DNA from 4 places in the Streptomyces sp. NPDC002619 genome. Region 3 is predicted to be linked to each of the others. Evidence: riboswitches for the same ligand, from Rfam matches in the RefSeq annotation. Region 3 holds a riboswitch; each other region holds the start of a gene.

Region 1 (5,428 bases), on a different contig from region 3:
GTAAAGAGTTCGCAATGTCCGAATAAGTTTTGTCGGAGGGTCTAATTCCGGCTTAGCGCCCTTTGGGGGACACGGACGGGGTGGGTCCGGTCCGTAGGGGGACACGTGGGGGGACCCGTGGCCAGGAACGCCGGCAGCGTGCCTTTCGAGGCGGACCGTGACGTGCCGGCCCTGATCGTCAAGTTCGGCGACTGCCCGCTGCACCACGGCGGTGTCGGCGCGATCCGCAGCCTGGGCCGCCTGGGAGTCCCCATGTATGCGATAACGGAGGACCGTTACACGCCGGCGGCCTCCTCCCGATATCTGAAGCGCGCGTTCGTCTGACCGACGAGCGGCGCGGAGGAACCGGGGCATCTGGTGGAGGGACTCGTGCGGATCGGCCGCCGCATCGGCCGCCCCGCTGTCCTGATTCCGACGGACGAGGAGGCGGCGGTCCTGATCGCCGAGCACCGGAAGCGCTCGGCGACCGGTTCCTCGTCCCGCATGTCGAGCCCGGCCTCCCGCGCCGCCTGGCCAGCAAGCAGGGGTTGCACGAACTGTGCGTGGAACACGGCATCCCCAGTCCGGAGGCGGCCTTCCCGCGGTCGTACGACGACATCGTGGAGTTCGCCGACAAGGCCCGCTTCCCGGTGGTCGCCAAGAACCGCGAGGCGTTCGTGAGGCGCAAACGGCCCGCGGTCAACGGCACCACGAGGATCACCACCCGTCAGGGCCTGTTGGCCCGGCGGAAGGGGGGCGGTTTCGAACTCAAGCTGGACTCAGGGGAGTTGTTCACCGCCCGCGCGGTCGTCGTCGCCACGGGTCTGTCGGGGCTGGCCCACCTTCCGGCGGAGCTGGCGGGCGCGGCGGCGGACGGGCCCACGCCCACCGGCCCCGTGTCGCACAGCTCCCAGCACCACGACCTCGGCCGGTTCTCCGGCAAGGAACTGATCGTCGTCGGCGCCGGGCAGTCCGCGCTGGAGACGGCGGCGCTGGCGGCGGAGGCGGGCGCACAGGTGCGGGTGGTCTCGCGCGGCCGTGGCAAGGTTGCCTTCGGTGCCCCGCCCTGGGAACAGCCCAAGCTGCGCCCCGAGTCCCCCTTCGGCCGCGCCTGGTCCCTGCGGGCGCTCAGCTACTACCCCCACCCCTACCGCTACCTCCCGGCCCGGACCCGCCACTACCTGGTCCGCCGGGTCCTCGGCCCGCTCGGCGCCTGGTGGCTGCGCGACCGCTTCGAGGGCAAGGTGCGGGTCGAGGAGGTCGACCGGGTGGTGGACGCGGAAGCCCCCGACGGCAGCCCGGTCCTCACCGTGCACACCCACACCGGCGAGACCCGTCGGCTCGCCGCCGACCACGTCATCTCGGCCACCGGCTACCGCGTGGACATAGCCGCGATGGACTTCCTCGGCCACGAGCTGCGGACGGAGCTGGCGGTGAGCCGCGGCGCCCCGAAGCTCGGTGCCGGCTACGTCTCCTCGGTACCGGGCCTGTACGTCACCGGCCTCCCGGCGGCCGCGTCCTACGGCCCGGTGATGCGCTTCGTCTGCGGCACGGAATTCGCCTCCCCGCGCCTGACGAAGCACCTTGCGGCGGCCCACGGCTGAGCCACACGTCGGCCTCGGCGCCCCGCTTCCACTCGAGGAACCCGCGTGCAGTAGTCCACCGCACGGGTCCTCGGCCACGTTGCCGAGCCGCACCGTGCAGAAAGTGCGGAGGGGCAACCTACCGTGTGGCACCGGGAGTTGAACAGCCGAGGACATCGGGGTGAGTGTGACGGGCGCGTTGTCCGTATTCTCTGATCATGGCCGTACCCCCCGGATATTCTCTCGTCGCCACCGACCTGGACGGAACGCTCCTGCGTGGTGACGACACCCTCTCCGACCGGTCCCTCGCTGCGCTCGCGCGGGTGACTGGGGCCGGTGCCCGGCACCTCGTGGTGACGGGCCGGCCGGCACCGAGGGTACGGCCGCTGCTCGACGTCCTCGGCTGTTCGGGCCTCGCGGTGTGCGGACAGGGCGCGCAGGTCTACGACGCCGGCAGGGACCGCCTGTTGTGGTCGGTCACCCTGGACCGGGAGTTGGCCGAGACCGCGCTCGGCAAGATCGAGGCCGAGGTGGGACAGGTGTACGCGGCGGTCGACCAGGACGGGGTGGACGGGCTCACGCTCATCGAGCCCGGCTATCTGATGCCCCACCCGACCCTGCCCGCCGTGCGGGTGGACCGGCGCGACGACCTCTGGTGCGCACCCATCAGCAAGGTTCTACTGCGCCACCACACCCTGTCCGACGACGAGTTGGCGTGCACGGCGCGCTCGGTCGTGGGCTCCCTCGCGACGGTCACCATGTCGGGGCCCGGGACCGTCGAACTCCAGCCCTGCGGCATCACCAAGGCGACGGGCCTGGCGCTGGCCGCCGAGTATCTCGGGCTGGGTCCGCACCAGGCCATCGCCTTCGGGGACATGCCCAACGACATCCCCATGTTCGACTGGGCCGCCCACGGAGTGGCGATGGCCAACGCCCACCCCGAACTCAAGGCGTTGGCCGACGAGGTCACCTTGTCGAACGAGGACGACGGCATCGCCGTCGTCCTCGAGAGACTGTTCGCGTGAGCGGTGAGACCGTGGCTCAGTAGGCGCCGAAGACGTTGTCGATCGAGCCGTACCGCGCGGCGGCGTAGTTGCAGGCGGCGGTGATGTTGGCGACCGGGTCGTAGATGTCGAACGACGTGCCGGCCACGTGGTACGTGTTGAACGTCGGGTCGATCACCTGGAGCAGGCCCTTGGACGGGATGCCCTTGGCCGCGTTGGAGTCCCAGAGGTTGATGGCCTTCGGGTTGCCGGCGGACTCGCGGATGATGTTGCGGTATATGCCGTTGTACGAGCCGGGGATGTGCTTCTCCGCCATGATGGCGAGCGACTCGCGGATCCAGCCGTCGAGGTTGTTCGGGTATCCGGCCAGGGTGGTGGACGGCGTCGTGGCCGTGGGGGTGGCCGCGGAGGCGCTGGCCGCGCCGATGAGCGGGAGGGCGAGCACGGCGGCGCCGGTGCCTGCGACGGCGAGGGTGCGCATGAGGCGCGTGGTGCGGGTACGGCGGTGCTGAGCGGCAGCGGGCATTGCGAACTTCCTCTCCGGCGCCTGCGAGGTGAGCTGTCGGGTTCGGGCTGGGAGGTGCCCGGCCGGGCCGCCGCAAGGCGACACGACTTAACCCCGAGCCGTTTCGGTACGACGGGTGTCGTTCCGGTCCGGCGACTTACCTGGGTCCCCCGCTCCTGCCGTACGTGAATGAGTTTGTCGATGGGTCATGTCGGGCGCCGGCAGGATTCGGCGTTCGCCCGATAGATCGGGAAGCTATGCGAGAGCACATGTCCGGAACAAGTGCCGGATTCGCAGCTCGTACCAATTGACCTTGGTCTGGTGCGTATGAGGCACTTGATCCTTTGCGGCTGCCAAGGGTCAACTCGCGCTCTGGGCAAGGGCGGGAGGGGGTTGCGCCAGGTATTCCGCCTGGAGGTCGGAAGTGACCTAACTCACCTTTGCTCCGGCCTTAACGCATTTCCCACTAAGGGGAATTGGGATGCTTATAGCGGCAAAACGGACACATCGCACTTAGGGTTGCGGAATTCGCTTTTCTCACGTCCGAGCGGTCAATGTTTTCCGGCGGGGGCGGCCTCGGAGATCGTGCGTGATGCTGCTCACGTTCGGTGGGGGTGGGTAGGCATGCGAGCTGAGGCGGCGTGGGTGGAACCTCCCGCGTACTGCCGGTCGTTGTCGTGGTGGCGGCTGTCGCCGCAGTCGCCGCAGTCGTTGTCCGTGGGAGGTGCCGAATATCCGACGTTGCCGTCGCGCCGGGGCTGCGCGGTCCTGCGCGCCGGGCCGCTCGGCGGGCGCGATGCCGTCCGGCGGACCCGTTGTCCGTGCGTGCCAGGTGTTGTCGGCGCGGGATGCCACGCGCGCGTGCAGTCGGGTGCCGTCCGGGAGGGGGATGCGGAGGTCCTTGTGGGACGGCGGGCGGGGCCGGGTCGTACAAGGAGGACCTGCGGATACGCGGAGGTGGTGCCCCGTCGCCGTCGCCGCTGTGCGGGTGAGGCTATGCGGACTAAAAGGTGTCAGGTCCCATGGAGTCGAGAAATATCGGTTGTATCAGCCGTATCAGCTGATCAACGACATATCGGCCGTGATGCGATACCGCCCGGGCTGGCCGGGTGGGCGCTATCGGTGATCCAAACCCAACCGGATACGCTGACTCGAGTGATGGCACCGACCTATCGACAAACCGTGTAATCGCCAGCAGACACCAGCAGACAGGAGACCCCTCGTGACCGTCGTCGGGCCGTTCGGGCTGAGCGTGCGGGACCAGGCTCTGGAAGCCGATGTCCAGGCCGGATTGACGGCTGTCGAAGAAGGCTTGCTCGAAGCCACCAAGAGCGAGGTCCCGTTCATCACGGAGGCCGCGCAGCACCTGGTGCGGGCGGGCGGGAAGCGGTTCCGGCCGCTGCTCGTGATGCTCGCGGCGCAGTTCGGCGACCCGTACGCGCCGGGGATCGTACCCTCGGCCGTCGTGGTCGAGCTGACCCACCTCGCGACGCTGTACCACGACGACGTGATGGACGAGGCGGCGGTGCGCCGCGGGGTCGACAGCGCGAACACCCGCTGGGGGAACTCGGTCGCGGTCCTCACCGGTGACTTCCTGTTCGCCCGGGCCTCACAGATCCTCGCCGACCTCGGGCCGGAGGCCGTCCGGGTCCAGGCCCTCGCGTTCGAACGGCTCGTGACCGGGCAGATCCTGGAGACGGCGGGGCCCTCGGACGGCCGGGATCCGGTCGAGCACTACCTGGACGTGCTGGGTGGCAAGACGGGGTCGCTGATCGCGGTGTCGTGCCGCTTCGGGGCGATGATGTCGGGGGCCGACGAGACGGTCGTGGACGTGCTCACGCAGTACGGCGAGCGGCTCGGGGTCGCCTTCCAGCTGGCGGACGACGTGATCGACATCGCGTCCGACACGCGGGAGTCCGGGAAGACGCCCGGTACGGATCTGCGGGAGGGCGTGCCGACCCTTCCTGTGCTACGGCTGCGGGAGCGGGCGGCGCGGCTGGGGCTGGCCGAGGACATCGCGCTGTGCGAGCTGCTCGACTCCGACCTCACGGACGACGCGCGGCACGCTGCCGCACTGGCCGCGCTGCGGGCGCATCCGGCGCTGGAGCAGGCTCGGCGGGACACCGTGCGGTACGCGGAGGACGCGCGGGCGGCGCTGGCTCCGTTGCGGTCCTGCGATGCGAAGGACGCGCTGCTGGAGCTGTGCGATGCGGTGGTGCACCGGGCTGGGTAGTTTGCCCGCTCGCCCGCTCGCCCGCTCGCCCGCTCGCCCGCTCGCCCGCTCGCCCGCTCGCCCGCTCGCCCGGCTCGGTGGGCCGAGAGGTGCCCGCCACGGGGCTCCGCCCCGGGCCCCGGAC
Region 2 (5,428 bases), on a different contig from region 3:
CCCAGGCCTTCTGGGAGAAGTACGGCGGCCTCGACTATGCCTCCAGCCCCGACCAGGCCAGCCGTTCGCAGCAGATAGCCGTCGCCGAGAAGATCCTCGCCCACCGCGGCACTGCGCCCTGGGCCACCTGCGCGCTGCTGTCCGGGCTGAGCGCGAAGTCGGGTTCGCTCCACGTCGACACCGGCGTCTCGGGGGATGACTCGTCCGATTCCGGCGACTCCTCCAATTCCTCCGGTTTGTGGAATTCTTCCTCTTCATCAAACTCCTCCCGTTCGTCGGATTCATCTGGCTCCTCGCACGGCTCTTCCGACGCCTCGGCGACCCCGTCGCCGTCCGCCTCCGTGTCGAACGGGAGCGAGGGTGGGAAGGGTGGCTCCACTGATCCCGCAGACCCCTCCATTTCCCCCAAGTCCGACAAGTCGGCGTCTCCCGGCTCGGGTGACTCGCGGGAGAGCGACGGCTCGCCCACACTCCTTCCCGAAGCCGACGACTCGGACAACTCGGTACAGAGCAGTGGCACTTGGAGCCTGGTCGACACCGGGGCCATCGGCGGTGGCCGCCATCGGGGTGACACTGCGGAGGAAAATGGGACAAAGGCTCAGGAAGTCTCGTCCTCCGGCCGGCATGCCTACACCGTCCGTACCGGCGACTCCCTCGCCTCCATCGCCGACTCCCTTGATGTGGAAGGCGGATGGCGCGCGCTCTACGCCGACAACAGGGCGGCCGTCGGTGCCGATCCGGACCACATCGCCGCCGGTCAGAGCCTGGAAGTCGGTGCCGAAACGGGCGAAAAGTAGCGGGAGTTGACGTCCCGCTTCGCGCTTAATGTCTGTTTTGGCGAAAGTGTGGGATGAGTCTCAGAAGCCCTGATCGTCTTTGAAATTCACCGGATCGCGTGTCTACGGTCATATCCACTCGTCACCACGAGCCCCGGCTGCCGCAACGCCGAATCCTGCCAGCGGCCGTACGGGAACAGTCGTCGCGTCAAGCGCCGTAGGCAGGAGCGGGGGACCCAAGGTAAGCGCCGCGCCGGGCAGTTGACCGGAGCGGCTCGGGGTGAAGCCACGCCTCCCACGGGAGGTGTGGCCGGGCAACTCAACCGGCCCGAACCCGACAGCTCACCTCGCAGGCGTCGGTGAGGGGATCGATCCATGCTGTTTTCCGGCAAGGGCAAACACCGCCGTCCGTCCAAGGGCACTCGTGCCATCGCGCTCGCCGGCGTGGCCGGCGCCGCCGTCGCCGTCCCGCTGATGGCCGCCGGCAACGCCTCCGCCGCCACCGCCTCCGAGTGGGACGCGGTCGCCCAGTGCGAGGCGGGCGGCAACTGGTCCATCAACACCGGCAACGGCTACTACGGCGGTCTGCAGTTCTCCGCCTCCACCTGGGCCGCGTACGGCGGCACCCAGTACGCCGCCACGGCCGACAAGGCCTCCAAGGCGCAGCAGATCCAGACCGCCGAGAAGGTCCTCGCCGCGCAGGGCAAGGGTGCCTGGCCGGTCTGCGGCACGGGCCTGTCCAGCACGCCGTACAACGGTGGCAGCACCTCGAGCGCGCCCAAGACCACGACCACGACCACGACCCGCGCCACCGAGCAGCAGGCCGCCTCCCGCTCCGCCGACCGCCCGGCCGCGAGCAAGACGGTCACCACCCCGACTGGCAAGAAGGTCAAGAAGGGCGACGGCGAGTACAAGGTCGTCAAGGGCGACACCCTCAGCTCCATCGCCGAGAAGCACAAGGTCAAGGGCGGCTGGAAGAAGCTGTTCGACCTGAACAAGGACATCGTCAAGGACGCGAACCTCATCTACCCGGGCCAGCAGCTGCACCTGAAGTGACAGCCGCCCGGCAGTCGAACCACAGCGCTCTCACATCCGTGTCCCCCACAGTGACGGGTACGTGAGGGTCACCCCCGTCCCCACGGGCTCCCCGCCCCGGCGCGTTCTCCCCCGTACGCGCCGGGGCGGGGTTTTCTTTGCCCAGTCGCGGCCCCGGCCTCCGGCCCCGTGCCGTCCCGGCCACCGCCCGCCACCTCTGCTCCACCTGCACTCCACCCGTTTTCGCCCCGCCCTTTGTTCCGTCCGGAAACAATGGGTACCGTCAGACCTTGTCCACAGGCCGGTCGGTCGGCTGGTCTGTGGCCCCGGTGCGGCTAGGCTCTAGTCGCAAGCTCAGCAAGGGCTCACCAAGGCCCCCGTGCCCCGCACAACCAGCGTCACATCCCAAGAAGGAGATGCTCGTGCCGTCCATCGACGTCGTCGTAGCCCGGGAAATCCTGGACTCCCGAGGCAACCCCACGGTCGAGGTCGAGGTCGGCCTCGACGACGGCAGCACGGGTCGTGCCGCCGTTCCCTCCGGCGCCTCCACGGGTGCCTTCGAGGCCATCGAGCTCCGCGACGGTGACCCGAACCGCTACCAGGGCAAGGGCGTAGAGAAGGCCGTCCTCGCCGTGATCGAGCAGATCGGCCCGGAGCTGGTCGGCTACGACGCCACCGAGCAGCGCCTGATCGACCAGGCCATGTTCGACCTGGACGCCACCGACAACAAGGGCTCCCTCGGCGCCAACGCCATTCTCGGCGTCTCCCTCGCCGTCGCCCACGCCGCCTCCGAGGCGAGCGACCTCCCGCTCTTCCGCTACCTGGGCGGCCCGAACGCGCACCTGCTGCCGGTGCCGATGATGAACATCCTGAACGGCGGCTCGCACGCCGATTCCAACGTGGACATCCAGGAGTTCATGATCGCCCCGATCGGCGCGGAGTCCTTCTCCGAGGCGCTGCGCTGGGGTGCCGAGGTCTACCACACCCTGAAGAAGGTCCTGAAGTCCAAGGGCCTGGCCACGGGTCTCGGTGACGAGGGCGGCTTCGCCCCGAACCTGGAGTCCAACCGCGCCGCCCTCGACCTCATCCTCGAGGCCATCAAGGAAGCCGGTTACGCCCCCGGCGAGCAGATCGCCCTGGCGCTCGACGTCGCCGCCTCCGAGTTCTACAAGGACGGCAAGTACCTCTTCGAGGGCAAGGAGCGCTCCGCCGCCGAGATGACCGAGTACTACGAGGACCTCGTCGCCTCGTACCCGCTCGTCTCCATCGAGGACCCGTTGTTCGAGGACGACTGGGCCGGCTGGAAGGTCCTCACCGACCGGCTCGGCGACAAGGTCCAGATCGTCGGCGACGACCTCTTCGTCACCAACCCGGAGCGCCTGGCCCGCGGCATCGAGGAGGGCACCGCCAACGCCCTGCTCGTCAAGGTCAACCAGATCGGCTCGCTGACCGAGACCCTGGACGCCGTCGAGATGGCCCAGCGCAACGGCTTCAAGTGCATGATGTCGCACCGCTCCGGCGAGACCGAGGACGTCACCATCGCCGACCTGGCCGTCGCCACCAACTGCGGCCAGATCAAGACCGGCGCCCCGGCCCGCTCCGAGCGCGTCGCCAAGTACAACCAGCTGCTGCGCATCGAGGAGATCCTGGACGACGCGGCCGTGTACGCGGGCCGCAGCGCCTTCCCGCGCTTCAAGGGCTGACCCGACCCGGGCCAAGCCCGAGCCAGTCATACGTACGTCCCCGTACCCGGTCCCGTACCGTGTCCGGGGACGTACGTGCGTGTGAAACGGGAGGCGGGATCATGGCCGCGAAGGACCGGGACCGGTTCTCCACCGCGACCAGGCTGCGGCTGCTCGGCGAGCAGACGGCGGCCCGGGTCTACCGCTCCCAGACCCGCCGTCAGGCCCGCCGCTCCCGGCTCACCGGCCGGGCCGCCCTGCTCGCGCTCGTCGTGTGCACCATGGTGGTGGCGCTGGCCTACCCGATGCGGCAGTACGTCTCGCAGCGCGCCGAGATCTCCGACCTTGAGCGGCAGCAGAAGCAGGCCGGCGAGCGGGTCGAGCAGCTGCGCGACCTCAAGGCACGCTGGCAGGACGACGCGTACGCCGAGCAGCAGATCCGGCAGCGGCTGCACTATGTGATGCCAGGGGAGACCGGGTACATCGTGATCGACCCGGGCGCCGCCAAGCAGGCGCGCGTCGAACGGGGAGCCACTCACCGGCCCTGGTACGCCAACGTCTGGGACGGGGTCGACAAGTCCGACGCCTCCGACCAGTGAACCGACCGATGGAAAGACAGGCATGCAAACGCCCCCGCCGCCCACCCCGCGCACCGAGCCCACCGACGCGGACGTAGAGGCCTTCAAGCAGCAGCTCGGGCGTCCCCCGCGCGGTCTCAGGGCGATCGCGCACCGGTGCCCGTGCGGGCAGCCGGACGTCGTGGAGACGGCACCGCGCCTGCCCGACGGCACGCCCTTCCCGACGCTGTACTACCTGACGTGCCCCAAGGCCGCCTCGGCGATCGGCACGCTGGAGGCGAACGGCGTGATGAAGGAGATGACGGAGCGGCTCGCGACGGACCCGGAACTGGCCGACGCCTACCGGGCCGCGCACGAGGACTACATCCGCCGCCGGGACGAGATCGAGGAGCTGACGGGCTTCCCGAGCGCGGGCGGCATGCCGGACCGGGTGAAGTGCCTGCACGTCCTGGTCGCCCACTCGCTGGCGGCCGGGCCGGGCGTGAACCCGCTGGGGGACGAGGCGATCGCCATGCTGCCGGAGTGGTGGAGCAAGGGGCCGTGCGTGACGCCCGCGGGGCCGCCGTCCGGCGACGAGTGGCAGGCCGAGACGACGGACTCCGGCTGGTTCGCCGTCAAGCCCGTCGACGCCGAGGGACCCACCGATTCCGGGGAGGACGCCAAGTGACCCGTGTCGCCGCCATCGACTGCGGTACGAACTCGATCCGACTGCTCGTCGCCGACGCGGACCCGGACACGGGCGAACTCGTCGACCTGGACCGGCGCATGACGATCGTGCGGCTCGGGCAGGGCGTCGACCGGACCGGGCGGCTCGCCCCCGAGGCGCTGGAGCGGACCTTCGCCGCGTGCCGTGAGTACGCGGCGGTCATCAAGGAGCAGGGGGCCGAGCGGCTCCGCTTCGTGGCCACGTCCGCCTCGCGGGACGCGGAGAACAGGGACGAGTTCGTGCAGGGCGTCCTCGACATCCTGGGCGTCGAGCCCGAAGTCATCTCCGGGGACCAGGAGGCCGAGTTCTCCTTCACCGGCGCCACCCGGGAGCTGACGGGCCGTGAGGACCTCACCAAGCCCTATCTGGTGGTGGACATCGGCGGCGGCTCGACCGAGTTCGTCGTCGGCGCCGAGCACGTGGGCGCGGCGCGCTCCGTCGACGTCGGCTGCGTACGGATGACGGAGCGGCACCTGCTGCGCGAAGGGGGCGTGAGCGATCCGCCCGCCCCGGAGCAGATCGCTGCCATGAGGGCCGACATCGAGGCCGCCCTGGACCTCGCCGAACAGACCGTGCCGCTGCGCAAGGCGCACACGCTGGTGGGTCTTGCCGGTTCCGTGACGACCGTGTCCGCGATCGCGCAGGATCTGC
Region 3 (5,428 bases):
GACCGTCCGCCCGCTATGTCCTGCCGGAGTTCACCGAGCGCACGAGCGCCGGCCAGCGGACGCTCGACCCGTACTCGAGGCTGCTGGAGGAGAGGATCGTCTTCCTCGGCACATCGATCGACGACACGGCGGCCAACGACGTGATGGCGCAGTTCATGCACCTCGAGCACCACGATCCGGACCGGGACATCTCGCTGTACGTGAACTCCCCCGGCGGCTCGTTCAGCGCCATGGCGGCGATCTACGACACGATGCGCTACGTCGGCTGCGACGTGGAGACGATCTGCCTGGGGCAGGCCGGCTCGTCGGCGGCCTTGCTGGTCGCGGCCGGTACGCCGGGCAAGCGGTTCGCGCTGCCGGGCGCACGGATGGTGGTCCAGCAGCCGTCGCTGCCCGAGCCGGTGCAGGGGCAGCCGAGCGATCTCGTCATCCAGGCGGAGGAGTTGGGTCGGGTCCGGGTGCTGCTGGAAGGAATGCTCGTTCGGCACACCGGTCGTAGCGCGGAGCAGGTCCACGAGGACCTCGAACGGGATCTGATCCTGGACGCCCCGGGCGCGCTGGCGTATGGACTGGTGGACGGCATCATCCCCAGCCGCAAGGCCTCCCGCCGCACGCCCGACGCGGGGTGAGCGGCCGATGCTGCCACCGGAACTCCCGCCGCTGCCCGCCCTGACCCGCGCCGAGGGCGAGTTGATCGACCGTTACCTGGAAGTGGTCGACCTGCTGGGCCGGATCAATCCGGCGTCGGACGGGGACACGTATCGCGGGCTGCGGGCGGCCCAGGCGCTGGTGCGCAAGGCGGCGGAGCTGCAGGACGCGCTGGCGACGATGCATCAGCGGGGCGAGACGGAGCTGCATGCGGCCACGCTGGCACGGGCATTGCGGGTCCTGGACGGTGAGCGCCGCACGGCGCGGGTGTCTTTGCCGCCGCCCTGACGCATGGGCCGGCGCGGGCGTCCGGGACCGGGGTGCCGCACACTCGACGACCGGACACCCCGGCCCGAGTTGAAACGACCCAAACGACGTACCCCTGTTCGGCGTAGAAAAGCATTTTTTTTCGGCGTCGCGCGGGATGCGCGGGGCGCCCGCCGAGGGGCTCGGCGAGGTGCTCCCGCGCTGGTCCGAGGGCTCGTCAACTCCTGGACGAGGGTGCGAACAAGGCACCGTGGACCCGAACGGGCGAATGGTGAGTAACACCACAAATCCCCGGTTCCTTTGGGATTTTCGGACACGCGTGAGTGAGGATCCCTGTCTGACGACAAGCCCCCGCCACAGCGGCGGGGCGGTCCGGGCGGACGCCGAGTCCTGCCGCCGCCCGGATGACCGGTCGACGGCAGTGGATCGGCAGGAGTGGAGGACCCAGGCAAGACGGGTCGCCGGAACGGACGTTCGTTCGTCTGAAGGTTCGTTCCGACCGGCCCTTGGGGTGAAGCCGCGGCAACGCGGCCGGGCTACTTCGCCAGTCCGAATCCGACAGGTCATCCTTCACAGGCGGCTGACGAAGGGTTGCGCATGACTGCGCTCAATCGTGTCCCGTCGCTGATGGTCCGGGCTGGTACGGCCTCGGCGCTCACCATCGCCGCCATGGGCGGCTCGATCGTGGTTCCGGGCGTGGCCACGGACGCCGCCGCCGCGACGAGGGCGACGGCGACGAAGGCACTCCGGATCGCGGCCTCGATGAAGGGCTCCCCGTACCAGTGGGGTGCCACCGGGCCGCGCAGGTTCGACTGTTCCGGGCTCACGCTCTACTCGTTCAAGAAGGCGGGCAAGAGGCTGCCGCGGACGGCCGCCCAGCAGTACAACAGAACGCGTCATATCTCGGCCAGGAACCGCAAGGCCGGTGACCTGGTGTTCTTCCACTATGGCTCGAGCGTCTACCACGTCGGCATCTATGCCGGGAAGGGAAGGATCTGGCACGCGCCGAAGTCCGGTGACGTGGTGAGGCTGCAGAAGATCTGGACGCGGAGCGTCTGGTACGGCCGCGTGAGCTGAACTGCCCGAGGGCTGACGGCCGCAGGCGTGCGGCCCCGCCCTCGGCGACCGACCCAGCAGGAGCCGGAGAGTCTCACGGCTCCTGCTGGGTCGCCGTCGTGAGGGGCTGGGCCGGGACTGTCCAGGGGAGTTCGATGGAGACGGTCTTGCCGCCCTCGCGCGTGGGACGGACGCGCAGTTTGCCGCCGCATTCCGCGGTGAGCCAGCGGATGATGACCATGCCGCGTCCATTGTCCTGCTGGACGGCGGCGGGCAGTCTCTTGGGGAAGCGGGGATGACTGTCCGTGACGCCGATGCGGAGGTGTTCGTCACGGATGAGCACCATGTCCACCGTGAAGGTGGGTGACTGACCGAGGGTGTGCTGTACGGCGTTGGTGGTGAGTTCGGAGACGATGAGCCGGATGGTGTCGGCGACTTCCGTGTCCGCAGGCAGGCCCCACTCCGCGAGGGTGCCGAGTACGTAGGAGCGGGCCGCGGAGACCGAGGCGGGATCGCTCGGCAGAGTTACGGATGCTTCCAGATGGTCTGCCATGGCGACGTTGTCCCTTTCCCACGGGACCGCAGTCCGACACGGAGCGGATGGTTCGAGTACGGTCCCGGACTGGTGCTTCGTCGTCAGACTGCCATCACCACGTCGGTCACGGTGGCGATCCACCAAGATATGCATATATCTGTCGCTCAAAGCGGTGAACTCTGCGACGGCAGAGCGTATTTGGGCGGCACGTAAGGAGTAATGCCGAGTAAGGAGTAGCGCATGCAGCACGGTCCCGCGGTGCGCCGCCGGAAGCTGGGCGCCGAACTGCGCTCCCTGCGCACCGGTGCGGGTCTCACGAGCGGTGAGGCGGCCCGGATGGTGGGGTGGCACCAGTCGAAAGTGAGCCGTATCGAGACGGGTGCGAGCGGCGCGAAAGCGGCCGATGTGCGGTTACTCCTGGACGCCTATGGTGTGGCGGACGGTCAACTGCGCGAGCTGCTGCTGGCGTTGGCGGGCTCGGAGAACGGCTACGGCCGTCACCACTGGTGGCACGCCTATCGCGGGGTGCTGCCGCCCGCCTACCGGGACTTCATCAGCCTGGAGTCGCAGGCCAGCGGGATGCGCACGCTTGAGACGCTGGTGGTACCGGGGCTGTTGCAGACGCCTGAGTACGCGCGGGCGGTGACCCGGGCGGCCGTGGGCGAGCCGGACAGCGCTGCGGACGACCGGCTGGACACGCTGGTGGAGGTGCGGCTGGCCCGGCAGGACGTGCTGCGGTCGAATCCGCCGCTGGAGCTGAGCGCCGTACTGGACGAGGCGGTGTTGCGAAGGGATGTCGGCGGTCCGGACGTCATGGCGCGGCAGCTGAAGCGGCTGATGGAGGCGGCGCGCCTGCCTCAAGTGCGGCTGCAGGTGCTGCCGTTCGCGGCCGGTGCGCATATCGGAATCACCGGACCTTTCGTTATCTTCTCATTTCCGAGCACATCTGATCTGGATGTGGTTGTTCTCGACCACTTGACGAGTAGCCTCTATCTGGAGCGGAAAGAAGACCTCCAGGCCTACTCAGAGGCCTTCAACACCCTTCAGATCCACGCCCTTTCACCCGAGGACTCGTTGGATTACATCGCCGGGATAGGTGACGGCGCGTAAGGAGGCACCATGACTGCACTGCCTCGGAACGTACCTTCCAGTACCGATCTGCACGGTGTGCGGTGGCTGCGCAGCAGCTACAGCACGGGAGCGAACAACTGCGTGGAGACGGCTCGGCCGCACTCCGGTCCGTGGACCGGGCTGCTCGCCGTGCGCGACTCCAAGGCACCTGCCGGACCCGCGCTGCTCTTCTCCCCCGAGAGCTGGGCGGGATTCCTCAACACGCTCCGCTGATCCTCTGCCGGACCGACCCACCGCCCCTTATTGATCAGTTTCCGCACAGGCGACGCACGGCCGTGTCACGCCGACTCATGGTCGCGTCTCGCCGATCACCCGTACAGCGCGCTCGATCTCGGACCCGGAGAGGTCCGCGCGGGCGGTCAGCCTGAGCCGTGAGATGCCGTCGGGCACGGAAGGAGGACGGAAGCAGCCCACGGCCAGGCCCGCCCTACGGCAGTCGGCCGCCCAGCGCACGGCCCCCTCCGGGGAGGGCGCCCGCACGGAGACCACCGCGGCGTCCGGACGTACGGCTTGAAGACCCGCGGCGGTCAGGCGTGCGTGCAGTTCGCCGGCCACATCGCGGGCGCGCGCCGCCCGTTCCGGCTCACGGCGCAGCAGCCTGAGCGCCGCCAGGGCCGCGCCAGCGGCGGCGGGCGCGAGTCCCGTGTCGAAAATGAACGTTCGTGCCGCGTTGACCAGGTGGTCGATCACCCGGGCCGGGCCGAGCACCGCACCGCCCTGGCTGCCCAGCGACTTGGACAGCGTGACCGTGACGACCACGTCGTCGGCGCCCGCGAGCCCGGCCGCGTACGGCGCTCCCCGGCCGCCGTCGCCCAGGACGCCGAGTCCGTGGGCGTCGTCGACGACCAGCCCCGCGCCGTGCTCGCGGCAGGCCGCGGCGAGCGCGGCCAGCGGGGCCGCGTCCCCGTCGACGGAGAACACCGTGTCGGAGACGGCGATCGCGGGTCCCTCGTGCGTGCCGAGCGCCTTGCGGATGGCGTCCGGATCGGCGTGCCCGACCACCTGGGTGGTGCCGCGAGCAAGGCGGCAGCCGTCGATCAGGGAGGCGTGGTTGCCGGCGTCGGAGACGATCAGCGAGCCGTGCGGCCCGAGCGCGGTGACGGCGGCGAGGTTGGCGGCGTATCCGGAGGAGAAGACCAGGGCCGCCTCGAAGCCGCAGAATTCGGCCAGCTCGCGCTCCAGCTCGGTGTGGAGTTCGGTGGTGCCGGTGACCAGCCGGGAGCCCGTCGAGCCGCCGCCCCAGGTCCGTGCCGCCCCGGCCGCGCCCTCCGTGACGTCGGGATGGTGGGACAGGCCCAGGTAGTCGTTGCTCGCCAGGTCGAGGAGCGGCCAGGCGGCGGGGCGGGGGCGCAGGGTCCGTACCAGTCCGGCGCGGCGGCGTTGCTCCGCCTGGTCGTCGATCCAGCCGAACGCCATGTCTCCTCCGGGGAATTTGTAGGCAGTGGACAGACACTAGCCGGACGACCAGCCGCCCAGGGTGTGGCAATACCCACACGGTGAACCGTCTCCGTTGTGCAAACTCTCCTTGGCCCGGGGCGGTCCCGTAGGACAGGATCGGACCTCATGGACCTGCTGAACACGCTGGTGGACAAGGGGCTTCGGCGCGAGCTGCCGACCCGCGACGAAGCGCTCGCCGTTCTGGCCACCTCCGACGACGACGTGCTCGATGTGGTGGCCGCGGCCGGCAAGGTGCGCCGGCACTGGTTCGGCCGGCGCGTGAAACTGAACTACCTGGTGAACCTCAAGTCCGGCTTGTGCCCCGAGGACTGCTCCTACTGCTCCCAGCGGCTG
Region 4 (5,428 bases), on a different contig from region 3:
TACGAGGAACCCTCCCCGGACGATGGCGAGTTGACCTCCACCGGCGAGATGCCCGCCGTACCGGATCTGCTGGACGACGAGGAAGAGGTCACCCCGGTCAGTCGTGCCGGCTCGCGCGCCGGGGGCCGCTCCCGGCGCCGTACGCCTGCCAAGCGCTCCGCGCTGCTGACCGTCGCCGTGCCCTCGGCGTGTGTGATGGGGGTGGCCGGGATCGCCGCCGCCTCCGTGGGCAACATGAGCGGCGAGAGCCAGGGCACCTCCACCACCGCCTCGGACGTGCACGCGGTGAAGCCGTCCGCCGCCAACAACAAGCTGGACACCCAGCTCGAGAGCCTCTCCGCCGGCGCCGACGACTTCGCCGACCGGGCCAGCCGTACGCAGGAGCGCATCGACCTCAAGGCCGAGCAGGCCGCCGAGAAGAAGCGCGCGGCGGAGGAGGCGGCCCGCAAGGAGCGGCTGCGCCCGAAGTTCGCGCTTCCGGTGATGCAGCGAGGCCTCAGTGCCTACTTCGGGCAGGCGGGCGTGAACTGGATGTCCGTGCACACGGGCATCGACTTCCCCGTCTCGTACGGCACGACGGTGATGTCCGCGACCGACGGCACCGTCCGCACGCAGTGGAACAGCGCCTACGGCAACATGATGATCGTGACGGCGATGGACGGCACGGAGACCTGGTACTGCCACCTCTCCAGCTACCGCGTCGTCTCCGGGACGGTCGTCAAGGCCGGCGATCCGATCGCCTACTCCGGGAACTCCGGCAACTCGACCGGTCCGCACCTGCACTTCGAGGTTCGGCCCGCAGGCGGTTCGGCGATCGACCCGCTCCCGTGGCTGCGCAGCCACGGCCTCGACCCCACCTGAGCAACGGTTTCGTCAGAGCCGCGGCCCACTGGGGCCGCGGCTTTTCGCGCTACAGCTTCTCCACCGGCGCGTACCGCAGCACAAGCCGCTTCGGCTTGGCGTCCCCGAAGTCGATCGTCGCCTGGGCCTTGTCGCCCTCGCCCGTCACCGCGAGGACCGTGCCCAGCCCGAACTGGTCGTGCGTCACCCGGTCCCCGACGGCCAGGGACACCACCGGCTTCTGCGAAGCCCGGTTCGTGGCGAACCCGGACGCGCCCGACGCCGAGGAGCGCGAGCGGGTCGAGGACAGCGAGGCCGCGATGCCGGACGCCGGGCCCGAGGACACGGGCGCTGTGGCCCCTGTCCGCTTCCACTCCATGTGGGCGGCCGGGATCTCCTCCAGGAAGCGGGAGGGCGGGTTGTACGACGGCTGGCCCCAGGCGCTGCGCAGGGTCGAGCGCGTGAGGTAGAGCCGCTCCCGCGCACGGGTGATGCCGACGTACGCGAGGCGCCGCTCCTCCTCCAGTTCCTTGGTCTGGCCGAGGGCGCGCATGTGAGGGAAGACGCCGTCCTCCATGCCGGTCAGGAAGACCACCGGAAACTCCAGGCCCTTGGCCGTGTGGAGGGTCATCAGCGTGATGACGCCGGAGCCCTCCTCGTCCTCGTCCGGGATCTGGTCGGAGTCGGCTACCAGCGCGACCTGCTCCAGGAAGTCGGCCAGGGTGCCCTGCTCGCCCTCCGCTCGTTCCTGCTCGAACTCCAGGGCGACGGCGGCGAGTTCCTGGAGGTTCTCGATCCGGGTCTCGTCCTGGGGGTCGGTCGAGGACTGCAACTCGGCCAGATAGCCGGTGCGTTCGAGTATGGCTTCCAGGACGGTGGCCGGTCCCGCGCCCGACTCGACGATCGTACGGAGGTCCTCCATCAGCGTGTTGAACCGCTTGACGGCGTTCGTGGACCGCGCGGCCATGCCGTACGCCTCGTCGACGCGGCGCAGCGCCTGCGGGAAGCTGATCTTCTCGCGCTGGGCGAGGGCGTCGATCATCGCCTCCGCGCGTTCACCGATGCCGCGTTTGGGCACGTTGAGGATGCGGCGCAGCGGGACCGAGTCCTCAGGGTTCGCGAGCACGCGCAGGTAGGCCAGGACGTCCCGGACCTCCTTGCGCTCGTAGAAGCGGACACCGCCGACGACCTTGTAGGGCAGGCCGACGCGGATGAAGACCTCTTCGAAGACACGGGACTGGGCGTTGGTGCGGTAGAACACGGCGACGTCGCCGGACTTCGCCTCGCCCGCGTCCGTGAGCCGGTCGATCTCGTCGGCGACGAACTGCGCCTCGTCGTGCTCCGTGTCGGCCACATAGCCGGTGATCTGCGCGCCCGCGCCCGCGTTGGTCCACAGGTTCTTGGGGCGGCGGGACTCGTTGCGCTCGATGACCGCGTTGGCGGCGGACAGGATCGTCTGGGTGGAGCGGTAGTTCTGCTCCAGGAGGATCGTCGTCGCGTCCGGGTAGTCCTCCTCGAACTGGAGGATGTTGCGGATCGTCGCGCCGCGGAAGGCGTAGATCGACTGGTCGGCGTCGCCCACGACGCACAGCTCGGCGGGCGGTAGGTCGTGCCCGGCGGGCGGTACGTCCTCGTCGTGCCGGCCGGTGCCGACGAGTTCGCGCACGAGCGCGTACTGGGCGTGGTTGGTGTCCTGGTACTCGTCGACCAGGACGTGCCGGAAGCGGCGGCGGTAGTGCTCGGCGACGTCCGGGAAGGCGCGCAGCAGATTGACCGTCGTCATGATCAGGTCGTCGAAGTCGAGGGCGTTCGCCTCGCGCAGACGCGACTGGTAGAGGGCGTAGGCCTGGGCGAGGGTCTTCTCAAAGCCTCCCCCAGACTCCGTCTGGGATGTGCCCCCAGCGGCCTGCGCGGCGAAGTCCTCCTCGTCGATCAGCTCGTTCTTGAGGTTGCTGATCTTGGCGCTGAAGGACTTGGGCGGATAGCGCTTGGGATCGAGATCGAGATCACGGCAGACGAGTGCCATGAGCCGCTTGGAGTCGGCGGCGTCGTAGATCGAGAAGCTCGATGTGAAGCCCAGCTTCTTGCTCTCGCGCCGCAGGATGCGCACGCACGCGCTGTGGAAGGTCATCACCCACATCGCGTTCGCGCGCGGGCCGACGAGCTGCTCGACGCGCTCCTTCATCTCGCCCGCGGCCTTGTTGGTGAAGGTGATCGCGAGGATCTGGCCCGGGTGCACGCTCCGCTCGGCCAGGAGATACGCGATGCGGTGCGTGAGCACACGGGTCTTGCCGGAGCCGGCGCCGGCCACGATGAGCAGGGGGGTGCCGGCATGGACGACGGCCGCGCGCTGGTTCTCGTTCAGCCCCTCCAGGAGGGCGGCCGCGTCGATGGCCGGGCGCGGGGCGCCGTCGCGGTAGTACGAGTCCCGGTCCGGCGGCACGTCGAACTTCCCGCCGAACAGATCGTCCGGAAGTGACTCCGGAGCATGATCGTCCTCGGGCGGTGGCGGGGGTTCCTCCTCGCGCCCCTGGGGGGCCTGGAGGTTCGCCAGGAAGCTGTCGTCAAAGAGGCTGCTCATCGCTCTCCGAGTCTAGGGCGCCCCACCGACAACCCGCCGCCGCCCCGAGAACATCCCTCGTTCCCCGACAGCCCGGCACCGCCGTCACCAGCAACGATCGCTTGATCACGGTGCGCGACGAGCCGAATTCCGGTCGGGTGGCACGCGGGCACCGACGATCGACACGGCGAACAAACCGGACAAGTCACTGCTCGTCGTCATCTATCAACCACGCCTTGTCGCACCTTGACCAAAGGTCACGAAAATGTATCGGGCATATCGCCCATCAACCTTCACAGGCGCCACACCAGTTGGCTACCGTTCCGGGCGGGCCGTACGACCCCCACCGGCGAACGTCGCCGGGCCGCGCGGCCTCCGCCGAGTCCGGTGTGCCGCCCCGAGGCCGCCGGAGCCGGGGACCCACCGACCTTGGGGTGGATCGGCCCAACTCCCTTCCGGAGAACGGGCCGTAGGGCAAGCCTTCCGAACCACCCGCCCGAACCCGACAGCTAACTCGGTAGGCGGAACATGGAAGGAGTCGCCTCCTTTGGCGTCGCACCGCAAGCCGCGCGCCGCGAGCACGCGCATAGCCGGCATAGGCACCCCCGTCCTCGCCACCGCCGCCCTCACCTCTGTGGCCCTGCTCACCCAGACCGCCAACGCCGCCCCCTCCACCGACGGCAAGCCGAGCGTCGAGGAGGTGCAGAAGAAGGTCGACGACCTCTACCGCCAGGCGGAGTCGGCGACCGAGAAGTACAACTCGGCCAAGGAGAAGTCCGGCACGCAGCGCAAGCAGGTCGACGCGCTTCTGGACGACGTCGCCCGGCGCACGGACAAGCTCAACAAAGCCCGCGAGGAGCTGGGCACGTTCGCCGCGGCCCAGTACCGCACCGGTGCCGCCGCCCCCGACACCGCCACCTTCCTCCTGGCCGACAGTCCGCAGGACTACTTCGACCAGACCCAGCTGATGAGCCGGATGACCACGCGCCAGAAGGACGCGGTCGACGACTACGTCACGGAGCAGTCCGCGACGATGAAGAAGCGGCAGGAGGCCACCAAGAGCCTCGAGACGCTGAACGAGTCGCAGAGCGAGCTGAAGACCGCGAAGGCGACCGTCCAGACGAAGCTCTCCAGCGCGCGTGAGCTGCTGTCCAAGCTGACGGCGGAGGAGAAGGCGCGGCTCGCCGCCATCGAGAAGCAGAAGCAGGAGGAGGCGGCGCGGAAGGCCGCCGAGCTCGCCAAGCAGCAGGCGGCGCAGAAGGCGGCGGAGGAAGCGGCGGCGCAGAAGGAGAGCAGCTCCTCGGGCTCGACGGGCTCCTCGGGCTCGACAAGTTCGTCGGGTTCGTCGACCTCGCCCTCGTCCGGATCATCTTCGTCCGACTCGTACGCCACCAAGGCCGACAAGGCGATCGCCTTCGCCCGCGCCCAGATCGGCAAGCCGTACGTCTGGGGCGCCACCGGGCCCGACTCCTACGACTGCTCCGGCCTCACCCAGGCCGCTTGGAAGGCCGCCGGCGTCGACCTCCCGCGCACCACCTGGGACCAGGTCAACGCGGGCACCACCGTCTCCCTCGCCGACGCCCAGCCCGGTGACCTGATCTTCTTCTACGACGACATCAGCCACGTCGGCCTCTACATCGGCGACGGCATGATGATCCACGCCCCGAAGCCCGGCGCCTACGTCCGCGAGGAGTCGGTCTACTACGCCGGCGACTCGATCATCCACAGCGTGGTACGCCCGGCCTGACCAAGGCGGGGCGCGTGCCCGAGCAACGGGGCGCGCGAGGTACGTCACACGCGGGGCGTGCACTCCCGCACCGCACGCGGCGGCTCGTGCCGCCTGGGCGAGCGCGGGGGCGCGGACGCAGGGAGCGAGTCGCCGTACCGCCCGCCGGGCGTGCGCTCGCGTGCCGTGCGCCTAGCGCATCATGTGCGCGCCCGGCGCCTGTTCCACACGCCCGGCGCGCCTCGTGCACTCCGCGCCGGGCACAAGCACGACGCGCCCCTCCCTGAGGCGCACGCCCCTCC

What was found. Region 3 has a riboswitch for cyclic di-AMP ahead of ACFYXB_RS10250 (C40 family peptidase). Riboswitches for the same ligand answer to the same signal wherever they lie in the genome.
Region 1: linked by a shared signal. The riboswitch ahead of ACFYXB_RS00820 (transglycosylase SLT domain-containing protein) and the one ahead of ACFYXB_RS10250 (C40 family peptidase) in region 3 are both predicted to bind cyclic di-AMP.
Region 2: linked by a shared signal. The riboswitch ahead of ACFYXB_RS27205 (transglycosylase family protein) and the one ahead of ACFYXB_RS10250 (C40 family peptidase) in region 3 are both predicted to bind cyclic di-AMP.
Region 4: linked by a shared signal. The riboswitch ahead of ACFYXB_RS01865 (NlpC/P60 family protein) and the one ahead of ACFYXB_RS10250 (C40 family peptidase) in region 3 are both predicted to bind cyclic di-AMP.

Annotation. Positions count from the first base shown of each region.
Region 1 is NZ_JBIAQV010000001.1:154,596-160,023, forward strand. It holds gene ACFYXB_RS00805 (hypothetical protein) at 139-324, shown strand; gene ACFYXB_RS00810 (FAD-dependent oxidoreductase) at 543-1,583, shown strand; gene ACFYXB_RS00815 (HAD family hydrolase) at 1,781-2,587, shown strand; gene ACFYXB_RS00820 (transglycosylase SLT domain-containing protein) at 2,604-3,092, opposite strand; cyclic di-AMP (ydaO/yuaA leader) riboswitch at 3,096-3,282, opposite strand; gene ACFYXB_RS00825 (polyprenyl synthetase family protein) at 4,294-5,304, shown strand.
Region 2 is NZ_JBIAQV010000020.1:2,223-7,650, reverse strand. It holds gene ACFYXB_RS27210 (transglycosylase family protein) at 1-797, shown strand, start outside; cyclic di-AMP (ydaO/yuaA leader) riboswitch at 980-1,147, shown strand; gene ACFYXB_RS27205 (transglycosylase family protein) at 1,152-1,832, shown strand; gene eno (phosphopyruvate hydratase) at 2,228-3,514, shown strand; gene ACFYXB_RS27195 (septum formation initiator family protein) at 3,616-4,092, shown strand; gene ACFYXB_RS27190 (DUF501 domain-containing protein) at 4,115-4,738, shown strand; gene ACFYXB_RS27185 (exopolyphosphatase) at 4,735-5,428, shown strand, end outside.
Region 3 is NZ_JBIAQV010000004.1:198,986-204,413, forward strand. It holds gene ACFYXB_RS10240 (ATP-dependent Clp protease proteolytic subunit) at 1-629, shown strand, start outside; gene ACFYXB_RS10245 (hypothetical protein) at 637-936, shown strand; cyclic di-AMP (ydaO/yuaA leader) riboswitch at 1,316-1,510, shown strand; gene ACFYXB_RS10250 (C40 family peptidase) at 1,513-1,992, shown strand; gene ACFYXB_RS10255 (ATP-binding protein) at 2,066-2,524, opposite strand; gene ACFYXB_RS10260 (helix-turn-helix transcriptional regulator) at 2,747-3,616, shown strand; gene ACFYXB_RS10265 (DUF397 domain-containing protein) at 3,626-3,850, shown strand; gene ACFYXB_RS10270 (8-amino-7-oxononanoate synthase) at 3,926-5,053, opposite strand; gene bioB (biotin synthase BioB) at 5,201-5,428, shown strand, end outside.
Region 4 is NZ_JBIAQV010000001.1:356,799-362,226, reverse strand. It holds gene ACFYXB_RS01875 (peptidoglycan DD-metalloendopeptidase family protein) at 1-861, shown strand, start outside; gene pcrA (DNA helicase PcrA) at 911-3,421, opposite strand; cyclic di-AMP (ydaO/yuaA leader) riboswitch at 3,767-3,939, shown strand; gene ACFYXB_RS01865 (NlpC/P60 family protein) at 3,948-5,147, shown strand.